DNA from 3 places in the Gordonibacter faecis genome. Region 3 is predicted to be linked to each of the others. Evidence: predicted binding sites of a transcription regulator. Region 3 holds the regulator's gene; each other region holds the start of a gene.
What was found. The regulator LexA, encoded in region 3, represses DNA repair genes until DNA is damaged. The targets are predictions, from matches to a motif close to CNAACANNTGTTNG.

Region 1: QNJ86_RS09140 (putative DNA modification/repair radical SAM protein) is a predicted target of LexA. The motif match lies at 2,605-2,618, and genes of this name have one in related genera.
Region 2: QNJ86_RS13525 (Y-family DNA polymerase) is a predicted target of LexA. The motif match lies at 9,031-9,044, and genes of this name have one in related genera.

What each region holds. Positions count from the first base shown of each region.
Region 1 is NZ_JASJEU010000018.1:50,860-61,314, reverse strand. Features, by position in the region: gene QNJ86_RS09150 (radical SAM protein) at 1-7, shown strand, start outside; gene QNJ86_RS09145 (TIGR03915 family putative DNA repair protein) at 27-992, opposite strand; gene QNJ86_RS09140 (putative DNA modification/repair radical SAM protein) at 1,043-2,587, opposite strand; gene QNJ86_RS09135 (hypothetical protein) at 2,915-3,187, shown strand; gene QNJ86_RS09130 (hypothetical protein) at 3,349-5,313, shown strand; gene QNJ86_RS09125 (leucine-rich repeat protein) at 5,966-10,455, shown strand, end outside.
Region 2 is NZ_JASJEU010000025.1:92,582-103,036, forward strand. Features, by position in the region: gene dnaE (DNA polymerase III subunit alpha) at 1-1,142, opposite strand, end outside; gene QNJ86_RS13485 (MFS transporter) at 1,339-2,010, opposite strand; gene QNJ86_RS13490 (MFS transporter) at 2,053-2,742, opposite strand; gene QNJ86_RS13495 (M20/M25/M40 family metallo-hydrolase) at 2,749-4,200, opposite strand; gene QNJ86_RS13500 (C-GCAxxG-C-C family protein) at 4,307-4,744, shown strand; gene QNJ86_RS13505 (helix-turn-helix transcriptional regulator) at 4,915-5,739, opposite strand; gene QNJ86_RS13510 (hypothetical protein) at 5,909-6,502, opposite strand; gene QNJ86_RS13515 (GNAT family N-acetyltransferase) at 6,690-7,253, shown strand; gene QNJ86_RS13520 (outer dense fiber protein 1) at 7,235-7,579, opposite strand; gene QNJ86_RS13525 (Y-family DNA polymerase) at 7,625-8,992, opposite strand; gene QNJ86_RS13530 (B3/B4 domain-containing protein) at 9,319-10,044, shown strand; gene QNJ86_RS13535 (hypothetical protein) at 10,183-10,455, shown strand, end outside.
Region 3 is NZ_JASJEU010000003.1:107,564-118,018, reverse strand. Features, by position in the region: gene QNJ86_RS00795 (helix-turn-helix domain-containing protein) at 1-1,207, shown strand, start outside; gene QNJ86_RS00790 (hypothetical protein) at 1,580-2,035, opposite strand; gene QNJ86_RS00785 (MerR family transcriptional regulator) at 2,184-2,618, opposite strand; gene dut (dUTP diphosphatase) at 2,795-3,241, opposite strand; gene nrdR (transcriptional regulator NrdR) at 3,238-3,687, opposite strand; gene QNJ86_RS00770 (hypothetical protein) at 3,918-4,223, opposite strand; gene lexA (transcriptional repressor LexA) at 4,337-4,975, shown strand; gene hflX (GTPase HflX) at 5,050-6,363, opposite strand; gene miaA (tRNA (adenosine(37)-N6)-dimethylallyltransferase MiaA) at 6,534-7,496, opposite strand; gene miaB (tRNA (N6-isopentenyl adenosine(37)-C2)-methylthiotransferase MiaB) at 7,486-8,850, opposite strand; gene QNJ86_RS00745 (stage V sporulation protein S) at 8,859-9,215, opposite strand; gene QNJ86_RS00740 (ATP-binding protein) at 9,388-10,455, opposite strand, start outside.

The DNA.
Region 1 (10,455 bases), on a different contig from region 3:
TGTTTAAGAGTTCCGGCGCGTCACATCTACCCTCGCCAGAGGCGTTCGGGGGTGGTGGTTGGTGGGGCGAGGTCGGTGCCGGGGAGGTCTTCGTGCATCTCGACGATGTTTTTCCACAGGCGCTTGGGCATGAACTGGCGGCGGAGTTCGGGGTTGTAGCGTGCTTCAACGGCTACGGTGCGATAAAACCGTTTCCAGGCTGCTTGCATGAGTTGTTCGTCGGCGGCGCGGTCGGGCACGTTCAGCTGATCAGTGCGCACGAGATACCACTCGCGACCTTCGTACACGCCTGCGAGGTTATGCACCTCATCGTAGATGATGAACGGCTGAATGTTGAACCGCGCGCTAAAGTAGTCCATGAGCAGGGGCACCACCGACGCAGAGGGGTTGCAGCGCGCGAGCCACACCCCGTTCTCCAAGTGCTCGAAACGCAAAAACTGAATCATGCGGTGGCGCTCGTTGCCGACGGCGCGCACGAGGCGGTGCAAGGGAGCCACAGCAGGGTGCGCCAGGTCACCCAGTACGCTTCCGGAAGCCTTACCCGTGCAGCCAACGGAGGCTGGCCCGCCGCTGTCCACCGGGCCAGCGCACGAGCGGCGCTTGCGACATCCTGTGCAGTCGTGTGGACGATTGGCCGCCATCGCATAGCGAATGAACCGGTACACAATGGTGCCCGCCTCCGGGTCGTCGGAAAGCGATGCCCGCACCACAGCATCATAGGCACCGTGTCCGCCCGCCCGCTTGACGCCGCGCTGTACCCGCAGAGCGCGCTCCATGTCGGTCTCAATGAAACGCACTGTCTGTCCGAGGCGCGGCTGTAGCTGGCCGTCGCGCACAATATCCTGCGGATCCTCGTGGCGGGCATATGCCTCGAACACGGCTGAAAGCAAACCCTCAAGCGAACCATCATGCACATAAGCCACGTCAACAAGCGGCTCTTCGTGTGCAACGGCGGTTGCACCCTTCTTTTCCTCCCGCACAGCTTCCGGCACGCCTTTCTTCCTTTCGCGCACTCCTTTCACCGAACTGCTCCCACTCTCGCTCATGCACAAGCCGCCTGGGGTTCCTCTAAGGCCCTCTGCCAGCCGAACGTGCCATCAGAGGGAGCAGCGGGCGCGAGTAAGCTCTGCGGCCCCGACAGCTTCTCTCCGTGCGTGCTCACACTCCCGCATTTCTCGCCGCGTTGCACACTCCTGTCCGCCCCCGCGCCGCCGAGCAAACGCCCACCCTCCGCGCTGCTTACCCCGCCCGCAATGCGCGCTTTCTCGGGGGTCTCCACACTTTCGAAGAGGCTCATCTGGCCGGGGCAGGCTTTGTCGGCGCGTCGACCATGATTGCCGCCCTTCGGCGGCGCGGCCAGCTGCGCGCGTAAGCCTTCGCGCGAGAAGTCAACGCCTTGCCCCGCATAGGTGCCATTGCAGGTGATGAAGAAACGGGCGCGTTTGTATGCAATGCCCAACTTGCGCAGTTCGCGCTCGCCAAGCGTGGTGGCGCGTCGCGCTCGGATAATGGAATGTGCGCCGCGCACGCCAATGCCAGGCACGCGCAGAAGTGCCTCAAGCGGTGCCTTGTTCACCTCCACCGGAAAAAAGTCCAGATTGTTCAGCGCCCAGTTTGCTTTTGGGTCCACCTCGGTGTCCAAGAATGGATGCTCTTCGTCGATGATTTCGGTCACATCAAAACGGTAGAAACGTAGCAGCCAGTCCGCCTGGTAGAGACGGTGTTCACGGTTTAGCTGAATAGCATCGGTACCCGGCAGGCGCGCATCATCATTCACCGGCGTATAGGCGCTAAAAAACACGCGTTTGAGAGACAGCGTGCGGTAGAGCGCCGCCGACAAATTCAATATGTGGAAGTCGCTTTCAGGTGTTGCTCCCACAATCATTTGGGTGGACTGCCCGGCGGGTGCGAACGCGCGCTCCTTTCTCTTGGGCCGCACCTGTTTCATGTAGGTAGTTTCCTTACGCATGAGCGCGCGTGTGTCTTTGTCCACCGCAATGCTGTCGCGGATTTGCCGCATAGGCGCCAGAATATGTTGTTTGTCCTTTTCGGGCGCAAGTAAGCGCAGGCTAGCCTGCGAGGGTAGTTCCATATTCACGCTCAAACGATCGGCCAGATGCCCCAGGCGCTCAACTAATTCAGGTGAGGTGCCGGGTACGGCCTTCGCGTGGATGTAGCCGCGAAAACCGTGTTCTTCGCGCAGAAGAGAAAGCGTTTGTATCATCAGCTCGGTGGTATAGTCGGGGTTCTTAATAACGCCGGAACTGAGGAAGAGGCCCTCAATGTAGTTGCGACGGTAAAACGCGATGGTGAGGTCGGCCAGCTCGCGCGGCGAGAAGGCCGCGCGTTTCACTTCGTTTGACGAGCGGTTCACGCAATAGGCGCAGTCGTAGACACATACGTTGGTCATGAGCACCTTGAGCAGCGTTATGCAGCGCCCGTCGGCCGAGAAACTGTGGCAGCAGCCGGCCGCCACCGCGCTGCCGAGTTTGCCGCGACTCGCGTCGCGGTCGATGCCGGATGAAGTACACGCTACGTCATACTTTGCTGCATCAGCGAGAACCTCAAGTTTTTCGATAAGTTCCATGCGCACGCCCGTTCGCCAGATCAAATGTTCGCGAGAATGTTTGTTCGCCCACTATATAAGAACGCGCGTACGGTGTCAAGGGTGGGTTGATGAGGGGTTTGATCAGCATAAACGTCCGAAAAGGAGCTTGGTCATGCTTCCTATCGAACTGTCAACAGCGATAACGTTTCACGTGTGACAATCGGTGATGTCCCATCGAGGGGATGGGTATTTACCTCTGAGGAGAAAGGAAACGACATGGGATCAGACGAGCGGCAAAAGCCGAATACGTGCCGTGCTTCGGGGGGCCGGCCTTCGGCGGAGCGAGGCTTAGGGGGAAGGTCCCGCATGGGAAGAAAGGGGGCAGAGGCGGCCGTAGCTCAGCTTTTGGACGATTACCAGGCGGTGCTCGATGACATGGCGCGCCGCTATGGCTACGGCGAAGATCAGACACGCCGACGTTTCGCGGAATTCTCCGAAGAGGACTGGCTGCTTTGGGACAGCAGCATGGCACGCATCGATGCGGTGTGCCAAGTGCTTGAACTTTTGGGATACCGCGTGGCGCGTTCGGCCGAGGGGTACTGGGTGGTGCGTCGCTGCTGGCTGAACAGAGCAGTCTAAGAGAGGGGTGCTTACGTACACTGCCGCCCTTAAATGGTGGATATATTCGCCATTTTAAGTACGAGCACGAGTTTCTTTGCTATGCTTGACGAAGATTGTCGTGCGCCAGAAAACGGGATACACAGGGCTGGCACGGCTGCGAGTTCGGAGAAAGTGAGCGTATGTCGAGCACCGGCGACGGATCGCTATCGTTGGAGAGCCTGTTCGCGTTTGTGGATGGGCTTTCCGACGGTGGTGGCGAAGTCGAGCAGAGCGCCGTTGAAACGCGCTCGGGGGAGCCGCAGGGCATCTCTGCTGAAGAGGGGGTCGAAACGCCACCCCTCGCGCAAGCATACCCAAATGCGCCGGTGGAAGAGTTCGCGCCGCATCCGTATGTGAGCAAGGAAGCCCTGGTTGAGCATGTGTTTGAGCTTCCGCTCGAGGCAGGCTGGCCCGTTGTGGCACCGTCGAGCGCTGCGGATGAAGTGGCGGCGCCTGCTCCGGTTGCTGAAGTGCCAGAGGCGGTTTATGCCGAACAGCCCGTGTGGCATGAGGAAGTTGTTGTGCCGGCTAAGCCGGTGCCGGCTTCTGGAGCGCCTGCTGAGGCGTTGTCTGCGGTGCCTTCTGAGGCGTTTGTCGCGTCGTCAGCGGCTCCTTCTGCGAACCTGGCTGATTTGGTGGAGTGGCCCGCGTTGGCAGTGTCGCCGCCGGGAGAGGTGCTGGCGCGCCTTGCAGAAACCGTTGATCTGGTGGAACCTGCCGAGCCAGCTCCGGTCGCATCTTCGCCTGAGTCGACGCAGCCGATTGTGCTTCCCGAATCTGTGCGCGGTGTGCCGACGGCAGAGGTGTCCGTGGCGGCACCCACACCGGTGGAAAATCCAAGTGCGCAGGCAGTAGTGCCTGCTCAGGCGGCGGAATCGCCGTGTGCTGGTATGGTGGTGCCGGCGAAAAGTTCTAGCGTTCCGGCCCATGCTGCCGTGCGTGGCAAGCATGCGGTCGAGCCCGAGTTGGTGGAGCGCTCGCTGGCTGCTCCAGCACAGATTCTCTTTCCCGATGGGCGCCGCTCGTTGGAGGAGTTGCGGGCGTCGGTTGAAAGTCGGCTGGATGAGATTACGCGTCAGCGGCTGGAAGAGGGTGCGGACGGTACCGCCGCAGCGCCGGGGACATCGGCGGCTACGCAAGCGTCGCCCACACCTGCATCCACTGCGCCGCAAACTGGGACCGCGTTTGATGGCGCGCTCAGCGTTGAGAGCCTGGGGGCTGCGCTCGGCGTAGACTTGAAGGATGAGGCCGCTGCTGGTTCCGCCGCCACGCCGGAAAACGCCACCGCTAGCGCTTCGTCGCCTGACGTAGATGCGCACCCGCGCGGGTCCTCCGAGATCACCCAGCCCACGCCTGAGGAAGGCGAGGCGGGAGCGCCCGCCGACGCGGAGTCGAGTGCTCTCTTCGACGAGCCCCCGGCCAGCATCAAGGAAAGCATGCGGGAAGCTGAGACGCTTCATCGTCGCGGCTTCAAGCTGAAGGTGGCGGCGGGATGCGTACTGGGTGCTGTGGCCCTTGCCGGCACAGTGTTTGTGGTGTCCCAGTCGAGCTGGTTGTTCGACATGCTGTCGTCCGGTCCGGGGGTGTCTGCGATCACAGAGCAGAACTCCGGTGACGACAACCAGGCGTCGCATGAAACGGAAACGCCTGATGGCGACCCGGTTAACAAGGAGGTTCCCGTCACCAAAGACGGCTCAACAACGAACAAGGGCACCTCGGACGACAAGGGTAATTCAGGGTCATCCAACCCGAAGGGGGCAACCACGTCCGATGACAAGCGCGACCTCTCCGGCACTGTGGTGTATCGCTATACCACCACGAGCGCCGCTGATGAGCAGCGCACCACCACCGAAACGGTGACGTTTGGCCGCGATGGCCTGTGTGAGACGTCGTCGCTGGAAGTGGGCTTCCCCGACGCCGCTGCCGCCGAAACCTTCTTCGCCGACATGCAGCGCGACTTCGGCGCCGCCTATCGCGAAGGTGCGGTTGACGGCTCCACCGTCCGCGCCACGCTCGACGTCTCCGCCAACAAACTGGACCGCGAATCCTACGAAGACCAACTTCGCATCAGCGTAGACGACCTGGTCATCGTCAAGAAATCCTAGGCATAAAACTTAAAGCAACCCCCTTGTCATCCTAGCAGAGGCGCGAAGCGCCGCAGGCGCTACCCCCCCCCCCTTTTTTTGCTGCGAAGCACCGCAGGCATCCCCCCCCTGTCATCCTGGGCGGAGGCGGCGAAGCCGCCGTATTCGAAGGATCCCGAGCGGTGCCAACCGTAAGACTTCCTGCTTATCGCCGCTCGGGATCCTTCGACTCACTTCGCTCACTCAGGATGACAAGAGGGGTAAGTTGTGAAGAAGTTGTGAATTCGTAGGACTTGTGGCTGATTAGCTACAGCATGGCTGGGGAATATGTTCTACCTGCGGTTATGACCTTGGGCACTCGCGCTCTTTCTCGTGATGGGGGAGCGCCGCCGCCCTTCACAATCCCTCGTCGCGTGCTACTATGCCGAACATATCCCGCATTTGTGGGGTATGTGCATCGGGAAATGCACTGGCTTTTGGAGTAAAGGGACAAGGGAATGAATTTCAACCGTCGAGCTGTACGGCTCGGCAGGGCTGCGTGCGCAGTGACGCTTGCGTGTGCCCTGACGACCGGTACTCTGCCTGCTTTTGCGGGCACTGCTGAATCCGAAAACCTCCGGGGGGGGGGGGGCTTTCTGAGCCTCTAGCCCCGGAAACCTCTGACGCTTCTGGCGTGGAGGAAGTTACTGATTCTTCGAACTCGAGTGGTGATACTGCTCAGTTCTCCCAACAGGTCCCACTCGACCAACCTTCCAACGAAAACAAAAACGAAAGTACTCCTGCGCAAGCTGCGGGTACTTCTGATGTGTCCGGCCAGGTAGCTGGCACAGTCGTGTTGCCGGCTGATGCCAATGCGGTGTCTATCGTAAGCGATGGTTTTGTTTTCAAAATCGACGACACCACCAAAACCGCGACCCTTGTGGGTTCGGCTGCGACACCGCCCAAGGGCGACTTGTTGGTTCCGGCATCCATCACCAGCGGTACCTCCACCTACGAGGTAACTTCCATCGCGAAGGATGCGTTCGCGAAGTGCTCGGAACTCACCTCCGTGTCGCTCCCGGCAACCCTGCGCGAGGTGGACCCCGACGCAGTTGCTGGTTGCTCTTCTCTCAAATCAATCGCCGTGAGCGCCAAGAGCGAGGCCTTCGCCTCGCACAATGGCATGCTCTTCACCAAAGACTACTCGCGTCTCCTGCTCATTCCCGAGGGCATGGAGGGTGCTGCCAACATCCCCGGTTCTACTACTACTGTTCCCGCCCAGGCATTGTCCCGATGCTATCTTATGGGCTCCTCACTCACTGCCGGGGATGGCAGCGCCGCATTTACCACGCTCAATGGGATGCTTTTCTCAAAAGACCTCAAGACCCTCGTTTCCTGCCCGCCGGCTATCGGGAACGCCGTCGTGCTACCTGCTGAGACTGAGACTATCGGCGAGTATGCCCTCGCCGGCTGCAAAGACCTGACCTCAATCACCGCACTCGGGAATGTGCGCGAGATCGACGCGACGGCCTTCACCGAAGAAGTCATAGCTACTGCCAAAGTTGCCCTCCCAGCAAGGGAGAGCAAAGCCGTCTGGGAACAAGTCGGCTTCCAACACTTCGCCGAAACTGCCGAACCAGGCGCAACATCACGCCCGGAAGCCGACGCTGAAACTGCAAGCGGCCTCATGTTCACGCTGCTTGATGACTACACCCTCTCAGTCACCTGGGAAGGTGCCGAAGACCCCATGCCCAACCTCGAAATCCCCGCATCCGCCGAGATCAACGGCGTTTCCTACCGCGTCTCAACCATTGCCGCCAACGCTTTCGCCAACCGCGGCTCACTCACGAGCGTGAAGCTCCCTACAAGCATCTCTATCATCGGTGAAACCGCTTTCGCAGGATGTGCCAACCTCACTGACATTCAACTCTCCGGGAATCTGTTCGAAATAGGCGAGCGCGCCTTCGAAGCCACGAGCCTCACAAACATTTGGCTCCCTGCGAGCGTACAATTCATCGGACCGCGAGCTTTCGCCTCTAGCGATTCACTAACGCGCATTGTGACCCTAGGCACCCCCGAAGTGGCCGACGACGCCCTCGCGAGCTGCGCCAACCTCTCCGTCTACTGCCCCTACAATGCAGAAGGCACCTACCCCTGGAACCTAGGCCTTCTCGCCAACAACAACCACTTGCTGCCCTACGGCCTGGCCTTTTCCGAAGAACCCCTCAGTCTCGAAGTAGGCCAGCAAGCCAACCTCTTCGAAGGTGGCACCTGTGAAGCTCCGAGTCCCGTGGAGCTTTCCTTCTCCTACGCCGCCAAGCCCCTCTCGGTTGACGAGCAAGGCACCACCACCGCCAAAGCCGAAGGCACCTCCGAGGTCACCGCAACCCTCACCCTCAACAATCAAGAACTAACCCGCGCCACCCGCACGGTAGAAGTAACGGCCGCTCCCGAGCCGCCTGAGGCACTCGAATCTCCGGTGCCTGCCACTCCCGATTCTTCCAGCTCCGAACAAGACTCAACCAACGACACTCCACACATCAACGAAACCCACACGTTGACCTCAAACGAAGTACCCGCCAACGACGCTGCTCTTGCAAATCTCTCCCTTGAGGACGAGTCCAACATCTCTCTTACCGCAGCACTCACCACCGGCGAGTCATTCCAACAGCGCGTTCCATCAGGTCAGATGCTTATCTTCACGATCCTTGCAAGTGATACCCCATCCGTAGAAGTAGCGGCTGTAAGAATTGGCGAACGCAACCTGGACGGTCCGGGTGATGTGGTGATTCCTGCCACAGTTACCAACAGCGGGGTTGAGTATTCCGTCGCGCGTATTGCTGAGCGTGGATTCAATGATTTCGGAAACCTAACCTCTCTCACGTTTGCTGCAGACTCACGCCTTGAATCATTTGGCTATCGCGCCGTCTACAATTGCGAAAATCTGACGTACGTCGAGATTCCTGAAGGCGTAACCACCTTGGAGCAAAATGCTCTTGCAGGAAATATGAGCCTTAAGTCACTTACCATACCAAATTCTGTTACTTCTCTTGGTGAGGGATTGTTCCTCTACAACTGCGCTTTGCGTCAGGTCACATTAGGGCAGGGAGTAACTGCTCTACCTGATTATCTTTTCGACAGCTGTACAGCCCTTGAAACCATCAATGTGCTAGGCAATGTTACTACCTTTTCTACTACCTCTTTCTACCGTACTGTTCCTTTTCAGACTGAAGTGCAAGTTCCCGCTGGTGATAAGGAGACCTGGATAAACTCAGGGTCGGATTTCTTGCTTAAAAACATCGTGGAGCAAGAAAACTCCGATGCTACGTATAACGTGGTGTTTGACGCGGCGGGTGGATATCCGGCCACTATGCAACTTTCTGTTCCCCAAGGCAAACCTATGGATATGCCCTCGATCTCGCGGGATGGGTATGGCCTGGAAGGTTGGTATGTTGTTGGTAGCGATGTTAAATGGAACTTCAATGATCCGATAACGGATAATTTGGAGCTTCGCGCTTTGTGGGTCGAGAAAGTATACGACGAAGCATCTGGTTTGAAGTTTTGTCTTAAGGAGGATGGCACGCTTTCTGTGGGTGCCATCGACCCTTTGCTTGTTGTTGGCGACTTTCGTATTCCTGAAAGTTATGAAATTGGAGGACTCCTACGTGAGGTCTCTGAAGTGGAACCTGGCGCTTTCCACTCTGCGTCAGATCTTGAACGTTTGGTTTTGCCAAAAACGATCCGCACCGTGGGGGTACATGCCTTCTCCAGGTGCAAGGCACTTAAAGAAGTGATTGTTGAACAAGATTCTGTTCTTGAGGTGATGGAGTCGGACGCCTTTAGTAACTGCGCATCCCTAACACATGTGGTGCTGCCAGATAGCCTTCGTATCTTGCGTCGTGCAGCCTTTCTCAATTGTAAAAAATTGGATACAGTTGAAATTGGCGCTCACTCAAAGCTTGAAGTTGTTGGTGATCAGAGCTTTATCAATTGTGCAGCACTCAAATCTTTCGACTTTCCAGCGACGGTGAAGCGTGTGGAATATGCGGCGTTTAAAGGTACCGGCCTCACGCAGGTCAATCTTCCCGAGAATTTGGAAAGTCTTGGTATTCATGCATTCTTGGACTGCGTGAATGCAAGTAGTCTTTCGCTGCCTTCGAAATTGACTGTCGTTGAAAATGAGGTTTTTCAAGGATGCTCGAATATCTTAACCATACATGCGTCCAGCTCTCTGTCGCACTTGGCTGATGCCCTGAAATCGACTTCGCTAGCAGTGTTCGATCCTGCAACCAGGGACGGCGCAACCATCGTGCTACCTGCCAAGTCCAAAGATGGAAGTGAAACGTACGAAGATATGAAAAGAGAGTGGGAAGGTTACGGCTTCTCAAAGTTCTCGCCCATGGGTGGACCCTTGCCTCTGGCAAATGACATCCCTGGTTCTCCCAATACCAATGAGGAAAAAGCTGGTTGGACGCTCTCCAGCGACGGCACGCTCACCATCCACAGCATCGAAAAGATCGCGAACCTTGCATGGGACTACAAGGGCGCAGAAATGAACACCCAATATTGGGGACCCGTTCGTTTGTTGGTAACCGCTGTTGACACGACAGGCATCGCATCCGTTGATACATCTACAGCGTGCTGGTTTCGAAGCATGCCGAACTTGGTAGATATCTCGCGGGCTGCAAAAATACCTGATGGAGTGACAGATGCGAACAACATGTTTGCTGAAACGGGTATTACCTCGATTCCAGCAGAATTATCATTTCCTCAGAATATCGAAGTTATAAATGCCTTATTTAATAAATGTTTATCGCTTAAATCAATTCCTGATTGGTTTAATTTGCCCGAAGGCATAAAAAACTGCGGCTATTTGTTTGGCTATAATCCAAATTTGACCGGGCTTCCGGCAAGTTTTCATATCCCGTCAACTGTCGAGCAAATGGCTGGTTTTTTCCGAGGATGGACATCGCTTACAGAAGTACCCTCAAACTTTGTTTTTCCTGATAACGTGCAGGATGTAACATCTCTTTTTGAAGAGTGTTCCAGCCTTGCCAGTTTGCCAGCAGATTTTAAGATCCCCGAAACGGTCACAGAGGCATCTTATATGTTCAGGCGCTGCAACAGTCTGGCTTCACTTCCTGAGAAATTTAGCATGCCTCAGACCGCCAGCTCGGAGCGAAT
Region 2 (10,455 bases), on a different contig from region 3:
GTAATGCCCATGGCGTACGCCACGATAGCGCCTGCGGCCGAACCACGGCCCGGGCCAACACCAATGCCCTGGCTACGCGCCCATTCGATGTATTCCTGCACGATGAGGAAGTAGGCCGGGAAGCCCTGCTGGATGATGACGCTCATCTCGTATTCGGCGCGCTCTTGCGCGTCCTGCGGCACTGGGTCGCCATAGCGCTTGACCAGGCCTTCCTGTACGCGCTTGCGGAAGTAGCTCTCCTCGGTTTCGCCCTCGGGCAAGGGGAAACGCGGCAAGATGGAGTCGCGCTCCAGCACCACGTTCACCTTTTCGGCCACTTCCACCGTGGTGTCGCACGCCTCCGGGAAGTCGCGCATAGCCTCGCGCATTTCCTCTTCGGTCTTCATGTAGAACTGGTCGTTCTCAAAGCGCATGCGGTTGGCATCGTTCATAGCCGAGCCCGTGCCGATGCACAGCATGATGTCCTGGGCGCGTGCGTCCTCGCGCGTGAGGTAGTGGAAGTCGTTCGTGGCGATGGTCTTGAGGCCCGCCGCACGCGCAACGTCGGTCAGCTGGTGGTTGAGTTCGTTTTGCGTGAGGCCGCCGTCGGTACGGATGCCCTGGTTTTGCAGCTCGATGTAGAAGTCGCCCGGCTCAAAGCAGCTGGCGAACTTTTTTGCCCAGGCCACGGCGTCGTCAAACTGGCGGTTATCCAGCAGCTTCGGGATGATGCCCGCGATACAGGCCGACGAGCCAATGATGCCCTTGCCATACTTTTCCAGCATGGAGAACGTCGTGCGCGGCTTGTAGTAGAAGTTGTCGACGTGCGACTCGCTGACGAGGCGCAACAGGTTGTGATACCCCTCGTTGGTTTTCGCCAGCAGCAGCAGGTGATAGAGCTTCGGCTTGCCATCGCGCTTGAGTTCCTCGTCGGTGGTGAAGTACACCTCGCAGCCGTAGATGGGCTTCACGCGCTTGCCCGTTTCCTTCTCCACGGCGTCGCACGCGTCGCAAAGCTCCGGCACGCCCGACATCACGCCGTGGTCAGAGATGGCGACCGCTGGCATGCCCAGGTCAGCCGCGCGTCGCACCATGTCTTTGACGTGCGTTGCCCCGTCGAGCAGGGAATATTCGGTATGGTTATGCAAATGGACGAATGCCATATCTTGTGCCTCGAATCAGTTGTAGATGCGCTCGCTTGTGTCGTTGCCATCATACCAGCAACCGCGGCAGCGTTGTTCGAACAAATGATGGTTTTCGAAAGGAGGTTGCGGCGCGGGGTGTGGGCGCGCGGCGACAGCGCCCCGCGGGCGTGCGGCGCGGGGTGCACGGCACGCCCACACGCCCGGGGCGCACGCGTTATGCCGCGATTTCGAACCCTTCCGCGTCCAGTTCCGGCGCGCCCTCGGCGCGGCGGCGCTCCACCAGGCGACGCGCGGCGGGGATGGACGCAAGCAGCGCCACACCCATGACCACGCTGGCCACAATCACCATGATCCACACCGGCGCGAACGACAGAAATGCGTCGAACATCACGCCCGACAGCACCGCGCCCACCGCGGCTCCCAGCAGTTCAAACGCTGTCACGATACCCGTCATGGTGCCGAGGTCTTTCTTCCCGTACTCCTTCACCACCATGATGGGCGGCGCCACCGTGCCCATGCACGTGGCGAATCCGAAGAAAAGGCAGGCCAGAATGGGGCCCCAGTCGGTGGTCGGGAACAGCAACATGACGCCAGCCAGCGCCGACGTGATAGTGCCAAGGATGGTGCCCGTGCGCATACCCCAACGGTCATAGATAGCCCCGAGCGCCACCTTCGCCACGATGACCACGGCCAGGTAGAACGACCACACGCTGCCGGCCCAGAGGGTGGAGTGTCCACCCGTGACCACCTCGGTGCCACCCACGGTGACACTGGTCATGTTGGCAATAGAGTTCGTGATGATGCAGCCGTTCGTGATGCCCATGGCCACAAACCCCACAACGAGCAGCCAAAACGCGACGCTTTTGCGCAGGGTTTTCCACCCCACCGATACGGTGACGGGCTTGTCGGGCGAACGATCGGCCTTCGTCTACTCCTCTTGGCCTGCGCCGTAAGGCAGAAGCCCGCGGTCGCTCGGGCGCGTGCTGAACGTGGCCAGCACCAGCGGAAGCGCCGCCACGAGGCACACCACTGCCAGCAGCAGAAACGCCGCGCGCCAGCCGGACGCTTCAATCATGGCGCTGGTGGCGGGCGAAAGCAGCACGCCGCCAATGCCCGAACCCGACAGCGCAATGGATACCGCCAGCCCGCGCTTGAGCGTGAACCAGTTCGAAATGACCACCGACACCAAAAGGCGCGTGCCGGCCACCACCACCATGCCGGCCACCACGCACAGCAGATACAGCTGCCACACGGCCGTGATAAACGAGAGCCCCACCAGCACAATTGAGCTGGTGAGCACCGTCACCGTGCCCAGCACGCGCGCCGAGCATTTGTCGGTAAGCCGCCCGATGACGAGCGATGCGAACACCGCCACCACCGTGGTGATGGACACGCCCGTGTTGAACTGCCCCACCGTAAGCCCCAGGTCGCGCACGATGTGCGTCTGGAAGAGCGGAATGCAGTTCACAAACACCGTGTAGCAGGTGGCCATGATGAGCAGGCCGCCTGCCACTATCCACCAGCCGAAGAAGAACTTGCCGTGCGGCGCGCCTGTGTTTGCGCCCGCGGTCGCGCCGGTGCTTGCACTCGCAGTGGCGGGTGCTTTCGTGTCAGCCATGGTGTCTCACTTTCCCAGCAGGTTGAGGTGACGAATGAATTCCGTGTAGAAGCCGATGCCGCGCAGGTACGCGTCCACATCCAAGCGTTCGTCCTGCCCATGGATGCGCGAGCGCGAATCGCCCGCGAACAAGATGCCCGCAAAGCGGTACGTGCGCGAGCACACGCGGTGGAAGTGGCGCGCGTCGGAGCAGCTGGATTGTACGTAGGGCGCGATGCCGGCCGTGGGGTACACGCTCGCGATGACGCGGCGCAGGTAGTCAAACGCCGGGTCGCCGTCGAAGGGCGCGATGGGTGACGGCTCACTGACCTCGAACAACTCGTAGGTGGTGCGATCGTCGAAGCGATCCTTGATGCGCTGGGTGGCTATGTCCACCGTCTCACCAGGGTCAACGCGCACGTTCACCGTGGCGCGCGCCCGCTTCGGAATAATATTGTGCGCCGGGCTGCCCTCAAGCTGCGTGAGCGCGTAGGTGGTGCGCACCATGGCGGCCGTCTCGGAGTTGCCCTGCATGATGCGAATGACAAGCGGCCGGAAGAGCCACAGGTTGCCGAACACAAGACGCAACCCGAAGCCGCCGCGCGCGGCCAACTCGCGGAGCATGGCCGCCACCGGGGCGGACAGCTTCGAGGTGGGCGGGTTCTTTTGCAGCCCGTCAAGACCGGAGATAAGCTTCGCCGTGGCATCCTTGAGCGACGGCGTAGCTGCGTGGCCACCTTCTGCGCTCGTAGTAATATGTGTGTTGAAGATGCCTTTTTCGGCCACGCCCACGACGGCGAACTGGCCCTGTATGCCAAGCGGCGGATTGTCGATGACCGCACCACCCTCGTCAAGCACCATATACGGCACGCGCCCGCGCTCTTGCAGCAGTTGCACGAAGTGCGGCGTGGTGTCGCCGCCGTCCTCTTCGGTATTCGACGAGAACAGATACACATCGCGCGGCGGCACATAGCCCTCGGCCAGCAGTTTCTCGGTCGCTTCCAGCAGGCCCGCCCAGATGCATTTCGTGTCCACCGCGCCGCGCGCATAGATGGCGTTGTCGGCGATCTCAGCCGCGAAGGGGTCGTGCGTCCACTCGTCCGCGTTCGCGCTTACCACGTCGTGGTGCGCCATCAGCACCACAGGCGCAAGGTCGCGGTCGGCGCCCTTCCACAGAAGCGCGATGCCGTAGCCGTCGACAAGTTCCAGTTCAAGCGCGTCGAACACGCGCGGGTACAGGCGACGCAAGAGCGGCACGAACTCGTCGAACGCGGAGCGGTCGGCGTTGGGGTTGCGCAAGTCCCACACCGTAGGGCAACGCAGCATTTCCTGGAAGCGCGCAACCGCCGCGTCATCGCCACGCACGTCAGAGGGCGGCAGCGGGTCGCCCACCGGCGTGGGCTTCAGGCGCACCGCATTCACCACCAACACCACTACCAGCACCGCGATCAGCGCAAGAACAACAGCAAGCACAATCATGAACATTTCCCTTTCTCCAAAACATGCCGCCATTATAGCCCCGCTATCCGCCAACCGGAGCCTTGCAGTTTGCTATGATGGCTATACCTATTAAGAAGGGGAGTCCATGGAACCGATCGATCCCGAAGCGCTCGCCGCGCAGGCCGTCGAGATGCATGCCGCAAAATGCAACTGTGCACAGTGTGTTGCCTGCACACTCGCGCCGCTCGTTGGGGCTGATGAGGATACTTGCTTCCGCGCAGCCGAGGCGCTCGGGGCTGGTCTGGGCGGCCTCACCGAAACCTGTGGCGCACTCACGGGCGGCGCGCTCATTCTGGGGCTGGCCAACAGCAGCGGCATTGCCGAGCGCACGAGCAAAGCGGCCACCTACCACCTGGTGCGCCAGCTGGTTACCGCTTTCCGCGAAAAGAACGGCTCCACCCTCTGCCCCGAACTCAAAGGCACCACCACAACCCACCTCCTCTGCACCTGCAACGACTGCATCAGGGACGCCGCGTATCTCACCGCCTGCATACTCCGGGAACAAGAATCAGCGCGTTCGTAACCTTGCTATCCTGAGCACTCGGAGTCGCGACACGAAGCTAGCGCCTCTCTGTCATCCTGAGCGAATGCCCTCGTCATAATGCTAGGAAGCCGAATGTCCCTTGGCGTAATCGGTAGCGCGAAGCGCGTCACACTTTTTCGCGCGGGTGGCTGCTCTCCACTACTCCCTGCCTAGTGGTCCTCGGCGGTCATCGTGGGAGCGGCGGCGTTGTAGCGGGTCACGTCGATGCGATGATCCATCATGATGGCGTACGCCAGTAATCCCGCAGCCGCCGCCAGACACAGAAACAACCCCAGCGATGAGAATGTCTGCATATGGAACACACTGAACAACCCCGGCATGTTCAAACCTGCAATCGCCAGCACAACCCCACCTGCGATACCAAATGCTTTCCTCCGACGTGCTTCGGATTTCTGCTCGGCCGTGTAGAAGTCCTCGATGCGCGGGTGCTCACGCATAAATAGTTGATGCCCTGTATAGCCCGGCACCATGAGAAGAAGTGCCACACCAACACCCGCACCCATAGCAATAAAGAACGGCACCAGCCCTGTGACCAGGTCAGAGTGCGAAACGAACAGCCCCACCCCTATCGACAACACAACCGCCGCCAAACCAACAGCATAATCCCACGCGCGGCGGCGCATGTGTTCGTCATAGCCCCAGGTATCAGTAGACGTGACGTTGGCGGTTGGCTCAACCTCAGGCGCAGTTTCGTCCTCGGTTTCGTCTTCGCGCGCAACTTCAGCGTTGACTTTCGCCCCAGCTTCACGCACAACAAGTTCGCTTTTGCTCCCCGTTAAATCCCTGCGCACTAACTCGTCCAGCGTGCACTCGAAGAGATCGCAGATGGCAATAAGCTTATCCATTTCGGGATAGCTCTTCTCGGCTTCCCACTTCGCCACCGACTGACGGCTCACGCCAAGTAGCTGCGCCAACTCCGTTTGACTCATGTCGCGCGTTCCACGCAAATATTGAAGGTTCTCTCGGAATCCCATGATCGCGCCCCTCTCGTTCGCCCGCTGCTTTAGCTTTCACTCACAGCATGCACGCAAAGTGCGGCCGCCGCAACCAACCTCCGGATGCTTTTCTCGCATCTCTTCTGCCAACCAGTGGTTGTCATGCCTGTTCAGGAGCACCTCGAACGCGTTTACGCTTCGCGTCGCCTCACGCTAGCGCAATAGCGGTGGCCAGGATGGCGGCGGTTACTCCTACGGCGGCGAGGGGGATGGTGCCGGCTATGAAGGAGGGGAAGGGGGCGAGGTTGAAGTAGAAGATGTAGCAGACGAGGCAGCCTACCATCACTACTGCCACCAGCACTGCGAGCAGCGCCGCCTCCAACGCGCCCAGGGCTCCTGCACCGTAGAGCGCGTCGAGTACCGCCAGTTCAAGCGTGAGCCACGCGGTGAACAGGATGAGCTCCGTCGTGACCGGACGGTGGAAGAAGCGCGTTGTCACGAACACGAGCGCGATATACGCCAGCACGCCTCCCGCCGCGATGGCCAACACGGGCACGCCCCGCGTCATAGACGGGGCCAGGCCGCCAATTCCCCGCACCGCCAGCACCACGCCCGCTATGCCAACCACGGCCGCCACCACAATGCACCCGACGCCGATGCCGTACAGCACACCCGTCGCCTTCGGCGCGCGCGGGTTGAAGAAGATGAGCCACCACGCCAGGTAGAAAATCGTGCACGCCACCAGCGCGACGTGTCCGCCGATGAGAGAACCGCTTTGAGCGGCGATACCCGTCTGCGCCATGGCGCCTCCTTGCCGCGTCCGTTCGTTTCAAGGCGCAGTATACGCCCCACCCGCGCGTAAGACGCACGGGGTGACGCTGCCGTCAGCAAACCGCGAGAATGGCGAACCCGCACAACGCCTCACCAAGCGCCCCAAATGCGGTATCATTTTCACTTTCACTGACGAAACGAGTAAGGATGGTGCGTGCATGCTGACGGTGCGGAAGGCGCGAAACGACGAAGCCGAACAAGTGGTGGCGCTCTACACGCGCATGATTGACGAGATGCGCGGGGCGGACTTCGACGTGCTATGGGAGCACGACGTGCACCCTTCGCCAGCATTTTTGCGCGCGTCGGTTGCCGCAGGTGAAACCTACGTTGGCGTGCTGGACGCGGACGACCCGGATGCCGCCCGCGCCGAAGGTGCCTCGCGGCTTGCGTGCGCGCTCATCATGAACAGCGAGGCGGACGAAGGCTACGAGCGGGGTGCGTGGCAGGTGGACGCAGCCCCCGACGAAGTGGCCGTGCTGCACGTGGTGGGCACGCTTTCAGCCTTCCATGGTCGCGGGTTCGCGCGCCAGCTGGTGAGCGCCAGCATTGACGCAGCCCGGGCGGCGGGAAAGAAGGCCGTGCGCCTGGACACGTTCACCACGAACGCGCGCGGGCGCGGGCTCTACGAATCCTGCGGCTTTGTGTGCGTGGGCGAGTACCCGCGCTTCTACCTGCACATCGACCCGACATTGGCCACTGCCCTCTACGAGTGCCCGCTGTAGCACTCGCGTGCTGCGGAGCACTCCTGTCCCGCAGCCGCATCCGGCCCAGCGCCCGGCCCCTCCCCTTCCGGCACGATCTCTTCCACGAACCAGCGCGGGCCCTCGTGGAAGAGGAACGTGCGCGCGTGACCCACCAGCACGTCGTAGCGCACGCCCTCGCCGCCCACCTTAAGCGAGGCGCAGCGCCGCATGCCCAGCACCGCGCGCACCGGAAACCGCCGTCCGTCGTGCCACATCACAGCACGGGGAACAATAACTCCGTCGCTCAAAAACTCGGCTTCCACTTCCACATACCGCTTGCGCCTACCCGCGATGCCTTGCACCATGTTCGCTCACTCCCCCTTCGCCCTTTCCGCAGGTGACGGCGAGAACTAGAAGTAGCCCACCGGGTGCACCACGTTGTCGCGCTTCACGTCCAAATCCAGCAGGCTTTCGTCCATCAGCTCCACGCCGCGCTGGATGCAGGTGTTGCCGAAGCGACGGCGCAGGTCATCAATGGTTTCGTCCAGGTCCTCCAAGACGCGACGACGCGCGTCAAAACCCAGGTCAAGCTGTTGTGGCGCGTCCATGGGCTCCAGGTTGGACGCGCGCACATGCAGGCCGCGCAGGGGATGTTCCTCGTCGAGCGGTTCATTGGCCGACAGCAGCTCCCAGGCCATACGCGCTATCTGGCCCGTCGTGTTTGTGGCGCGCGGCAGCGTGGTCTGGCGGCCATAGCTGGTTAAGTCGTGGGCGTCGCGCACGCCAATGGACACGGTGGATGCCCGAAAGCGCGCCTCACGCAGCCGCTGCGCCACCGATTCCGCCAGCAAATAGATGAGCGCCTTCGCGTCGGCGGCGCACACGATGTCGTGCGGGCAGGTGAGTCCGTTGCCGAAGCTTTTCACCGTGCGATCCACCTCGTTGCGCGTGGGGTCGAAAGGCTTCACCGGCGTCGCATCCTCGCCGCGTGCAAAGGCGCGCAGCACGAGGCCCACCTTCCCCAACCGACGACGCAACAGTTCGGGCGAGGCGCACGCCAAGTCCCCCACGGTGTCGACGCCCGACGAATGCAGCTTGGCGCGCGTCGCCCGCCCCACGTAGAGAAGCTCCCCCACCGGTGCCTTCCACACCAGCTGCTGGTAATTCTCCGGCGTGATAGCGGTAACGGCGTCGGGTTTGCGCAGGTCGCTGCCGAATTTCGCGAACACCTTGTTCCACGACACCCCAACGGACACGGTGCAACCCAACTCGTCTTTCATGCGTTGGCTGATCTCGCGCGCCACATCGAGCGGCGCGCGGGTGGACAGGGCGAGCGCACCGGTGAGGTCGATCCAACATTCGTCGAGGCCAAACGGCTCCACGAGGTCGGTGTACTGGTAGTAGATGCGCCGCGCCAGAGCCGAATAGCGCTGGTACACGTCGTAGCGCGGTGGCACCACCACCAGCCCCGGGCACTTCGCGCGCGCCTCCCACAGCGCCTCGCCCGTTTTCACGCCGGCGGCCTTGGCCTGGGCGCTCTTCGCCAGCACAATGCCGTGGCGCGTTTCCTCATGCCCGCCCACCACCAGCGGCACCCCGCGCAACTCCGGGCGTTCGGCCTGTTCAACGCTCGCATAAAACGCGTTCATGTCCGAATGGAGAATCACGCGGTGCATGTCAATGCCTCCCGGCGAGCCAATCACGCACCCGCCGAACGTCTCATAGATTGCACCTGCATCCGCCACTGTCGCTGTTGCTGTTGCTGTCGCCGTCGCCATACGCCCCGCCTTCTTCCGCACGCCGCATTCCTTCATAGGGAACACATGTTCGCACAGAATAACCGGCTGCGCAAGCGAACAGACCATGGAGTTTCAGCGAGAAAATACGGTGCCTGATCTGGTGATATATGACGCAAAGCCTCCACGGGGCCGGGTCGCCACCAGCAAATACCACCTTGACCAGCGCCGCCAAGCGTAGTACCCTGCCGAACAAATCTCAGAGAATTATCTGCCGCCGGGTAGATCGAGACGCAAAGCATGCGCACCCTCATCGTTAGGCCTGAGAAGACGAGGGAGGTCGCATGCTTTTTTGTAAGGAGGACACCATGCAGAAATTCATTGCGGACGATTCATTTTGGGAGCTATTCCCCCACGCCTCAATTGGCATCATGGTGGCGCGCGGCATGAAGCCAGCGAGCGCGATACCGCCCGACGACGCGGCCGCCATCGCAAAGCTTTTGCACGAGGCGAACGAGCACGCGAACAGCTATCTCACCAGCAACACCATCTCCGAAAACGAGCCCGTGCGCGCCTGGCGCGAGGCCTACCAGCAGTTCAAGACGAAGAAGGGTGCGCGCAGCTCAGTGGAGAACCTGCTCAAGCGCGTACTGAAGGGCAACCCTGTGGGCTCCATCACGCCGTCGGTGGACGTGTACAACGCCATTTCGCTCAAGTACGCCTTCCCCGTGGGCGGCGAGGACCTGGATGCGCTTGACGGCGACCTCAGGCTGGGCATCACCGAAGGCGGCGACGCGTTTCTGCCCCTCGGCGAAGAGGACGAAGACCCCACCCTGCCCGGTGAGCTTTGCTACTGCGACAACGTGGGTGCCGTCTGCCGCTGCTGGAACTGGCGCGACGGCAAGCGCACCGCACTCACTGACGATTCGGCGAACGCATTCCTCATCATAGAGAACGTCGACCCCGCCCGCACAGACGACCTCCGCGCCGCGCTGGATGAGTTCGCCACTCTCGTGCAACGCTACTTCAACGCCACCATCACCCAACACACCATCATCGACCGCGATCACCCCGAGGCGGTCATCAAGGAGTAAAGCCGAAGGGAATTCCGGCTAACCCAGACTTCACAAGGCGACAGAAAGGACATCCTTCTGTCGCCTTATTTTATATATCATTATATATACTTCCCACTCCTTTCCTGCTATGCTTCACGTACATCGAAAGGAGTCACCATGGAAGCTATTTTTCCCGTCACGGCACTGCAAAAGCAGCAGGGCGAAGTCAAGAAAGCTGCACGTGAAGGCATCGTCCGCATCACCGAAAACGGCCGCGGCGCCTTCGTATTCTGCTCCGACGAAGTATTCGAACAAAAACTCCGCCAAGTAGCCGAAGACGCAGCCTACGAGGCACGGATAGCAACTGTTATCGAGCGCGGACGTCACGACATAGAAGCAGGGCGGCTTTACCGTGGCACCGAAAGCGCCTTTGCTGAAATAGAGAAGCGA
Region 3 (10,455 bases):
GGTAATCAACGAAATCAAGCGCAACGTCGTGAGTGAGAGCCCGATGTTCTTGAGCCAGAAGGGGCGTAACCTCTGCAAGAAAGCGGGGAGGTGCACGGTGACCTCACTTTGCGAGGGAGGCTGCATCGCGTCGTGCAGCAAGTGCACAAAGGTGTCATGCAACGAGATGTGCCCTGACTACGAGCCGGAACCGTGTCCGCTGCTTGAGAAGCCCCCTTACTGTTGCAACACCTGCCACCAGCGCTTCGGGTACGGCTGTGTACACGAGTACCATTTCTACGACCCGCATATCGCCGAAGAGTTAACACGCAAGCGCCGTTCGGAGGCCCGGCAGGGCATCGACATCACGCCGGAGGAGCTTGCCAAGATGAACGAGTTGGTGACCGTCCTTGTTAAGGACCAAGGGCAAAGCTACGAGCACGTCTGGGCGACTCATGGCGACGAGCTTCCTGTCACATGGCGAACCTACTACAACTACACCCATATCGGCGCTACGGAGCTCATCCCCCTGGACCTCCCGAAGGCGGTCCGCTTTAAGCCGCGCAAGAAGGCGAAGGGGCATGGCGACGCGGATGTGCGGGGCGACATGGAGGGTCGACTCTACTCGGACTTCAAGGAGTTGCCCGACGAAAAACGTGCGAAAGCCGTACAGATGGACTGCGTTAAGGGGAAGAAGGGCGAACGCCCGGCTATCCTAACGTTCACCTGGCCGTCGATGATCTTCCAATTGCCATTCTACATCGAAGCGGAGGACCAGGAGCACGTCCAGGAGGTGTTCTGGATGCTGCAGGATTTGCTCGATGACGATTTCGATGATGTATTCGAGATCGTTCTCACTGATCGCGGCAGCTCCTTCCTTGATTCCTCCAAGCTCGAGCTCGACAGGGATGGGAAGAAGCGCTGTAGCGTCTACTACTGTGATGCGCTCAGGTCCGACCAAAAGGGGTCGTGTGAGCGCGAGCACGCAGAACTCAGGAGGATCGTGAGAAAAGGCACCTCGCTCTTGAAGTTTGAGAAACGCGACATGCCACTCATCGCATCGCACATGAACTCGTACCTGAAGCCGGAACTCAATTTCGATTCGCCGCTGTCAAGGGCAATCAAAGTGCTCCCAGAGAACCTTCTCGTTGGGTACGGCATAGAGCTCATACCACCCGACGAAGTCGTTATGAAACCGAAATTAATCGAGCACATTCTGCAGCGGTAGCGGTGCGCTCGAACTGAGGAGCATACGGCCCAGACGGGTTTTAACCGTGGGAAGACCACAAAATCGTGTTGCCTTGCGGCACAGCCGTTGCGATAAGTCTTTCAATAGCAGATACAGGGCTTTAAACAGGTGCGTTCTTATACGGTGCTTCTTCACATTTTAAAGGCGAGCAGAGATTGTTGAATGAGTTAAGGAAACGAAAATGCGTTCCTTTACCTAGAGTTTGAAAGAGTAAAGGAAAAACACCTGCTCAAATCCATATTTCATGGACATTGTTTTTTCAACTGACCCAATAAAAGAAAAGGCTTTCGATTGTTCTAACTTTACATAAGATATGTTATCAATAATTTTGATTTTGGCTGAGGGGAGTGCTTAGCCCCAGGCGGAGGTGTTTTGGGCGGGTTCGGAAGTGGATCCGTTGAAGAGGTCGCCGTATTCTCCTGATTCGAGGGCTTCGAGGATCACGGGAGTTGCGAGATAGGCATAGACCGCCATGAGGACAAACGCGACTGCGCAAAATACGAGTGCTATGTAGCAGGAACGTTTAAGGTTTACTGCTGCAGTACGTATGGCACCTGACTTCTTAGTGAGTTCGTTGAGTTTTCTGAGCGCGATGAAACCGCATATAAAGCCCGCGCCACTCAAAAAGACGCCACCAATAAGCAGCGACACAGCGGCGGCAAGACTTGAAACCAAAATAAGGTTTTGCGCGGTTTTGAGTTCATGCATGTCTTGCTTGTTCGGCTGCGGGGTGTTTGAATTATGTCGTGGTGGCTCAGGCGAAATGGGCGCCTGAGGCGGTTGTGGCAGGCCATTATGCTCGCTCATACGGTGTTAGGTCCAATCTCTCTCAAAACAGGCCTTTTGACCTGCGGTTTTATAAACGAGGCTCTGAGAGCCGTTCTAAGGCCCTATGTTGCCTTCGGACGACTCCTAACCCATGAAAATGAAAGGTTTCCAATCGCCCACGAGGGAACTATACCATCTCACGAGCCTCAGCAACTTCCTCCGACTCCAAATCCATGGTAGCGGCATGGAGTCGGCGCAGACTTTCATCGAGTTCTGCACGTTGATACTCTAACACTGTTTCTTGCGCGCGCAGAATTTCTAACCTCTCAGCACGCGTCCGTTGGCCGCGGCGCTGCAACTTCACGTAATACTGGATACCTTCTATCGAAAGACCGCTTTTGCGAAGCGCATCAACAAACTGGAGCTGAGCCACATCTGCCTGCGAAAACGTTCTGACGCCGCGCTGATCGCGCGCGAGGTTCGGGAAGAATCCGCATTTGTCGTAATACCGAATAGTGAAAGCCGAAATGCCGGTGCGGTCGGAAACCTCGGCAATACCGAGACACGGCACGGTTGACGGATACAGCGCAGCTGCCGCCTCGCTCTGGTTGTCTTGCTGCACTACATCCTCCTTTATTCTGGACGAGCGTTTGTCCTCATCAGCAATCCCCCATAGTCCTGTCGTTTTAGGTTAGAGTAACTCTAAGCAATACGTAAGGAGGGGATTCTGCTCCAATAGAAATCGAACGACACACAGACAACAAGATAAGAGTGGTAACAGAAAGATGCTACCATTCCTTATGAAGCAACACCACTGCTGCCGAAACCACCCTCTCCCCGCTCAGATGAAGGAAGTTCTTCGCAGGGATTGAACGTGGCCTCTTCCACGCGCATGATGACCAGCTGAGCAATACGATCGCCGCGACGCACCGAAAACGGAGTGTGCGAATCAAGATTAATGAGCACCACCTTTATCTCACCGCGATAGTTGCTATCAATGAGACCAGGAGCGTTAACCACTGACACCCCGTGCTTAATGGCGAGCCCACTGCGTGGCACCACGAAGCCAGCATACCCAGCAGGCAGCGCCACCGCTATACCAGAGGGCACCAGCGCACGCTCGAAGGGAGCAAGTTCAACGTCACAAGTTGCACGCAGATCCACTCCCGCATCCCCTGGGTACGCACACACAGGAACAGGCAGTTCAGGATCAAGTTGTGTGAGCGGAATGGCAAGATTCGTCATAAGCGCAATCCTTCAAGAGCGGAAGCAAATTCCTCGACGTTTTGGAAATCTTTGTAGACGCTTGCAAAGCGCACGTAAGCCACATCGTCAAGCTTCGCGAGACGCGCAAGTGCCATGTCGCCAAGCTCCTTCGACCGAATTTCATTGCGCGAGGCATTGCGTAGTTCTGTCTCAATACTGTCGATAAGTGATGCTATCTGCTCAGGAGATATGGGGCGCTTCGCGCAGGCGGTAAGCAAGCCGCGCATAAGTTTCTGACGATCGTAGGCTTCCGAAGAACCGTCAGTTTTGATGACAATAAGAGGGTTGTCGCCCAGCCGCTCATAGGTAGTGAAACGGCGTCCGCAGTCGAGGCACTCACGACGGCGGCGGATGGCGGTACCATCTTCAGAAGGGCGAGAATCCACTACCTTTGATTCAATGTTTCCGCAGGAAGGGCAGCGCATAACGGCTCCTTTTACTCGATTTCCGCACAGCCTAACATACCAGATATTGTGCTTCAATCGACATCGCCGATCCCTTCAAAAAAACCGCCCCCACCCGTGACAAAATGACTTCGTTCTTTGCGATGAGCGCTTACAAGTTATTCAAAAGAGAAAGCGGGTGCTCCTGGGGTGGACAGGAGCACCCTGCAGCCACAGAAACGCAGCAATCTGTGGGTAAAGGAAAGAGGCCACTAGAGGCCAGCGAGTATACTTACCAAAGAAAAAAGCGTGAACGCGCAGCCAGCAAGAGCAGCTTGCCACGACTTCATACGATGATACGAACAGCCGGCGAGGCTTCCGTCACGCAACGTAAGAACAACCCCTTTTTCGCGAACATATTCGCGAACCGCACTTTGCGAAGAAAGATTCGATGCGGAAGTGTACTGCCTCACCTGTCCCGGGAACTCTATGATAGTAGCAGCTTGAGACACCGCGTCGAGCTGCGGGAGCAGGGCTGACGTGCCATCAATCGGACACCGCGTTTCAAAATTCTTCATCTTTCTGCCTCCTAGCTCTTGCGTAGAACCTTTGTTCGCATATATAATAGGACGAACAAAAGTTCATGTCAATACAAATTTAAAACATTTGTTCGCCGAGGAAAGGACAGAGCATGGCCGGTAAAGTGACGAAGCGGCAGCAGGCAGTGCTCGACTGCATCGAGGAATGCATTCGAGAAAAGGGCTACGGCCCCACGGTACGTGAGGTCTGCCAAAGTTTGGGTCTTTCCTCCCCCTCCACGGTTCATGTGCACCTGAAGGCGCTTGAAGACAAGGGGCTCATCAAGCGTGACCCGCTCAAGTCGCGCTCCATTGCACTCACTTACCCTCTTGATGCTGCGGAGGGCGCATCGAACGTGATCCAGCCAACCTTTGGCAAGGTGGTGAACGTGCCGCTCGTTGGTAATGTGGCTGCAGGTTCACCCATCCTCGCTGAAGAAAACATCACCGACACCCTTACGCTGCCCACCGACATCGTTGGCGATGCCCCGTCCTTCCTTCTGTCGGTGCGCGGCGAGTCCATGATTGAGGCCGGCATTAACGACGGTGACTACGTGGTGGTGAAAGAGCAGCCTGTGGCGAACAATGGCGACATCGTTGTAGCCATCATCGACGACGGTGCCACCGTGAAGCGCTTCTACAAGGAAAGCGACCATATTCGTTTGCAGCCTGAGAATTCAACGATGGATCCCATCATTACGACCGATTGTTCCATTGCAGGTAAAGTGGTCGCCGTGTTTCGGAGGCTGTAACTCCTGACTTTGAAGAGCACTACCGCCCCTTAGAGTTACTCTAAGGGGCGGTAGTAGGTACGTATTCAGGGGATTTACGCTTCTATCGAAAACGGGCGAAACAGGCCGGCATAGGATGGCGCCGCCAGCATAACGAGATGGGTTCCGTCCTCGCGATGTTCCTCGCTCACAATATGGCAGCGTTCATGCGCAAGCGATACCAGGTCTCCCCTGCTGTAAGGCAGAACAATATCCAAGTGCGCATCGCGCACCGAAGCGACACGGGCAATGCGGGCGACCAGTTCGTCAATCCCCTGCCCTGTCTCCGCAGATACAAGCACCGCCTGCGGGTGTCGCGACCTGAGCGCCGCTTGTTCCTCTTCATCCAGCAGGTCACACTTGTTGAATACCTCAACCCTGTCGACATCATGCGCGCCAATCTGGCCGAGCACATCCTCAACCGCTTCAATTTGTGCTTCGCGCTCGTCTGAGGAAGCATCCACCACGTGCAGCACCAGGTCTGCACCCGTGATCTCGTCAAGTGTGGATTTGAATGCCTCCACCAGCGTCGTCGGCAATTTCTGAATGAAGCCAACCGTGTCGGTAACGGTGATCTCGCGACCTTCCGGCAGTTCAAACTTGCGCGTGGTGGAGTCGAGCGTGGCAAACAGCTGGTCATAGCTGAGCACGCCAGCACCGGTCAACCGGTTAAGCAGGCTTGATTTGCCTGCGTTCGTGTAGCCCGCCAAGGCCACCTTAAACATGCCGCTGGCGTAGCGACTCTCGCGCTGAATTTTACGTACGTCGGCAAGATGCGCCAGCTCGCGTTTGATGGAGGTAATGCGTTTGCGCACCATACGACGGTCCACCTCAAGCTGGCTTTCGCCTTCACCGAAGCGGGAGCCCACGCCGCCACCCATGCGGTTCGAGGCCAGGTGAGCCCACATGCCACGCAAGCGCGGCAGCAGATACTCATTTTGGGCGAGCCGCACCTGCAAGCGACCCTCTTTACTGGTGGCATGCAAGGCAAAAATATCCAAAATGAGCGCCGTACGGTCGATGACCTTAACGTCGCGTCCCACTACTTTTTCCAAGTTAGCCTGCTGGGACGGCGTGAGTTCATCGTCGAATACCACCAGGTCGGCGGCATGTGCGCGAGCTAATTCGGCCACTTCTTCGGCTTTGCCGGTACCAACAAAGGTCTTCGGGTTGGGAGAATCAAGCTTTTGCGAGGTCACCGCCACCACGTCGGCCCCCGCTGTATCGACAAGGCGCTCAAGCTCGGCAAGCGACGAAGCCAACGGCCACGACGTTCCGGGGCGCTCCACGCCCACCAGGACGGCGCGCTCGCGGCGCTGTTCAGAAACGGAAGTCATTCCCCGCACAATAACGGATTCAAATTCGGACATGGGGCTATCCTTTCCCATAGTAAGTGAACGTTCGATATGAGAAACGATTAGCGTGGCTGCATACATGCTCCTGTCCGATTATCAATATATCACCTGTGCTCAGGCATTTCCTATGATAGCACAGCCGCCCTGTACGGCGTAAACCACCAGGAAACGAAAGTCCCTGAATATCAAGCAGCGCCCTGCGCCTTTATTAGGGCAAGTGCTTCCTCAGCAAGTGAATCGGCCACACCTTCAGTAGCATCAATCCAGTGGATGCGCTTATCCTTGCGAAACCACGTGCGCTGACGCTTCGCATAGCGATGGGTAGCCACTTTGATGCGCTCGATAGCCTCTTCGAGTGAGCACTTCCCTTCAAATGCTTCAACAATTTCCTTATACCCAATGGCTTGAGGCGCCGTCACCCCTTCATGGAAGCCCTGCGCAAGCAGCCCGCGCACCTCATCAACGAGCCCCGCCTCAACCATGGCATCCACCCGCGCATCAATGCGCGCACGTAAGACATCCGGTTCAACAGCCAAGCCCACGAACACCGCAGGCACCACTTGAGGAATCGACGCCAGCTTTGCACGCTGCTTTGCGTACGTTGTCCCGTCTTCCAAAAGCTCAAAGGCACGCACCACCCGCTTCACATCCGCAGGGGGAATGAGCGCCGCGCTGGCCGCATCGCGCTCATCAAGCAGCCGCCACAGCGCCTCCGCGCCCTCAACTTCGGCAATACGCATATAGTGCTCACGCACGGGATTGTTCACCTGCTCACCCTTGGGAAAGTCGTAGCCATCAAGCGCGGCGCGCACGTAGAAACCGGTGCCACCACAGAGCACCGCACGATGGCCACGCGCGTCAATGTCGCGAAAGCACGTGCGCGCAAACGTCTGGAAAAGAGCGGCTGAAAACGGCTCGCCAGGATCCACCAGATCAAAGCCATGATGTGGCACTAGGCGCTCAGAGACAGGCAGCTTACCGGTGCCAATATCCATCCCGCGATATATTTGCATGGAGTCCGCGCTTACCACTTCGCCATTGAGAACACCTGCCAGCTTTTGCGCAAGGTCCGTTTTGCCGGACGCAGTCGGGCCAACCACGCACACCACTGGCGCGTGTAAGGCGAGCACTTCAGACTCAGCGACCATCCACAACCTCACCAGCCAGATACCACGTCTTGGCCTCATCAACGCGCACACGAACGATACTGCCCGTCAGCTCATCAGCCGTTGCGCCTGCGGGCAGCGGCGCGTGCACTGTTTGATTTTTCGGACTCTTACCGGCCAAAAGGCCTGCATCGCGCTTTGACGCGCCTTCCACCAACACGTCCACTACCGAACCAAGGTCGGCCTGGTTGGCCTCAAAGGCCCGCGCCTGCACGAGATCCACCAGCCGGTCGAAGCGCTCCTGAATGACTTCGCGCGGCGTGGCGTCCTCCATCGTGGCCGCCGGCGTCCCTTCGCGCTTGGAGTAGATGAACGTGAACACCTGATGGTAGCCCACTTCATCCACTAGGCGAAACGTATCTTCAAAGTCCTTCGCCGTCTCACCGGGGAAGCCAACAATGATATCGGTTGAGAGTGCAATAGTTGGGCACGTCTCGCGCACCTTTCGCACCAGACCAAGGTAGTGTTCCCGCGTGTAACGGCGATTCATGGCGGCGAGTACCGCATCGGAGCCCGACTGTACCGGCAGATGCAGGGCGGGCATGAGCGAACGCAGTGTGGCGAACTTACCAATCACCTCGTCAGTGAGGTCCTTGGGGTGGCTCGTTGCGAAGCGCAGCCGCTCCACACCCGTGGCATCCAGCGCGTCGAGTACCTGCGCGAACCGCGGAGCGCCGTACAAATCGCGGCCGTAGGAGTTCACGTTCTGTCCCAGCAACGTGATTTCCTTCACGCCGGACGCGACATAGCGCTCGGCCTCGGCCACAATATCCTCCAGCGGGCGCGACTTCTCGCGGCCGCGCACATACGGCACGATGCAGTACGAGCAAAAGTTGTTGCAGCCAATGGTGATGGGAAGCCACGCAGCCCATTCATTCTCGCGCGCGGTGGGTAATTCCGTGGGGAACGACGAGGATGCGTCAAGCACTTCCACCTGATGCCCGCCCTCTTCTATCGCCGCCTGCAACAGGCGCGGAAGTGAACCGAGGTTATGGGTGCCAAATACCACGTCGAGGTGCGGCAATTCCTCCGCCAATTTCTCGCCGTCGCGCTGGCCGATGCACCCGCCCACGGCCACGATGCGCTTCGAAAGCGGGGTACCCGCGCGCAGCGGCACGTTCTTCAAGGATGCCACCTGGCCATACAGGCGCGTATCAGCAGCTTCGCGCACACAGCACGTCATAAACACAACGATGTCGGCGTCCTCGATAGCCTCCACCGGCAGGGCGCCTAAGCCTTCCAGCATGCCGGCAACGCGTTCTGAGTCATGCTTGTTCATCTGGCATCCGAACGTGCGAACACAGAACGCAAGGTTCGTAAAGGGGGTATGATTCATGAGTGTCCTCAGAGTGCGGGATCGGTTACAGCCGGGTGCGATTCGGCCTCTTGGAGGGCAGCAGCAACACCACGGGTATAGCGGGGTTCAACCGCAAAGCGGATGGCTGTGCGGTATTCACCGTCAATAACAATGTCGGCGAACGAGGGAATGCAGGAAATTTCAATGCCAACGGGAGAAAGGAACCCGCGCGAAATGGCAATAGCCTTGACCGCTTGGTTCACCGCTCCGGCGCCCACGGCCTGTATCTCCACGCTCACGCCGTCCTTCACCATACCAGCAATAGCGCCAGCCACGGAAGCAGGTGAAGACTTCGATGAAACCTTTAGGCAACCATCCATTGGCTTGTGCTCAGGTGAGACCATGCATATCCTTCGTCGAGTAGTCCGATTCCTTGTGCGTTTCCAACCGATCGATATGCTTCGTGGCGCCACGGCGCGACTTTTCGATCACCCGTTATTCTAACCATTAAAGGTAGGGTGCGCAAGGCGGATACTCCCTGCTCGGCAAGGCTGTGCTAAAGGCGGCGGTAAGCTGTTAGGAAAGTTTGGTCACCGAGATGGCAATAGTGATGCGGTCTTTACCCACCCGAACCTCAGGGTGCACAGTGGGCTCCAGATAGTAGCGCCGCGCAAGATCTTGGTAGGCCGCCGCCACGCGTGCGGAAAAATCTTCCACGTCGTCAGGTGCTATCTTGAGGCCGCGCGCGTCGGACGAGGTGCGGGAGCGCGGCACAGGCGCGACGTGAGGGTGTTCAGATTCGAGGCCTTCAATACGAATGCGCTCAAGTAGAGGACGGACGGGCGCAATCTCACCATCGAGAACGCGGCGCGCCGATCGTTCCGACAATTCAAGGCCCAGCCCGCCAGCGATAGCCGCAAGTTCGGCCGGGTCGGCGGCGAGTGCGCAGCGTTTGCATACGGGTGTCTCTTCCACGTCAGCAAACGCACGGGCCGCAGCCGTCAGCGACGAGAGGCCAAAGGCATACAACGTGGCCACGATGTCGGTGGGAGAGCCCAGGTAGACCGTACAGTCACGGCGATGCTCAAGCGCGAATTCGCACACCGTGCGCAGAATGTTTTTGGGGCCGCGCACCGACACCGTACCTTCCGCCGTGCGCTCAAACGTAGGGAAACTTGACTGGTCGGTTTTCTCACCGAGCTGCGATAGATCGGTCTCCACAACGAAGGCCGCTCCCTCCCCCACGTCAGATGCTGCAATACGGGCGGAGGTGGCGTTCACAGCGATGGAATAGAGCGCCATACCGCGGCCGTGCACACCCCATTTGTCGATGTGAACGGAGTCAAGCTTCGAGGTGACGCGTGGCTCAAAGATACGCTCATGCAACGCGGGCGGAACACCGTCGCCATCATCTACCATGATGATGCGCCGTCGCGTGCCTTCGCGCGAAACCGCAGTAAAGATACTACTCGCGTGAGCATCGCGCGCGTTGCGCAGCATTTCAATGACCACGTCTTCGGTGGAGCGGATGTCGTGCGCGGCCTGGCGGCGCTCGGCCTCGGCACTCCTTAAACGGACGAAGCCATCCCCAAGGTCAGCTTCGACCCGGAGATGGCTGTCGCCACAGACACTGCCGACGAAGGC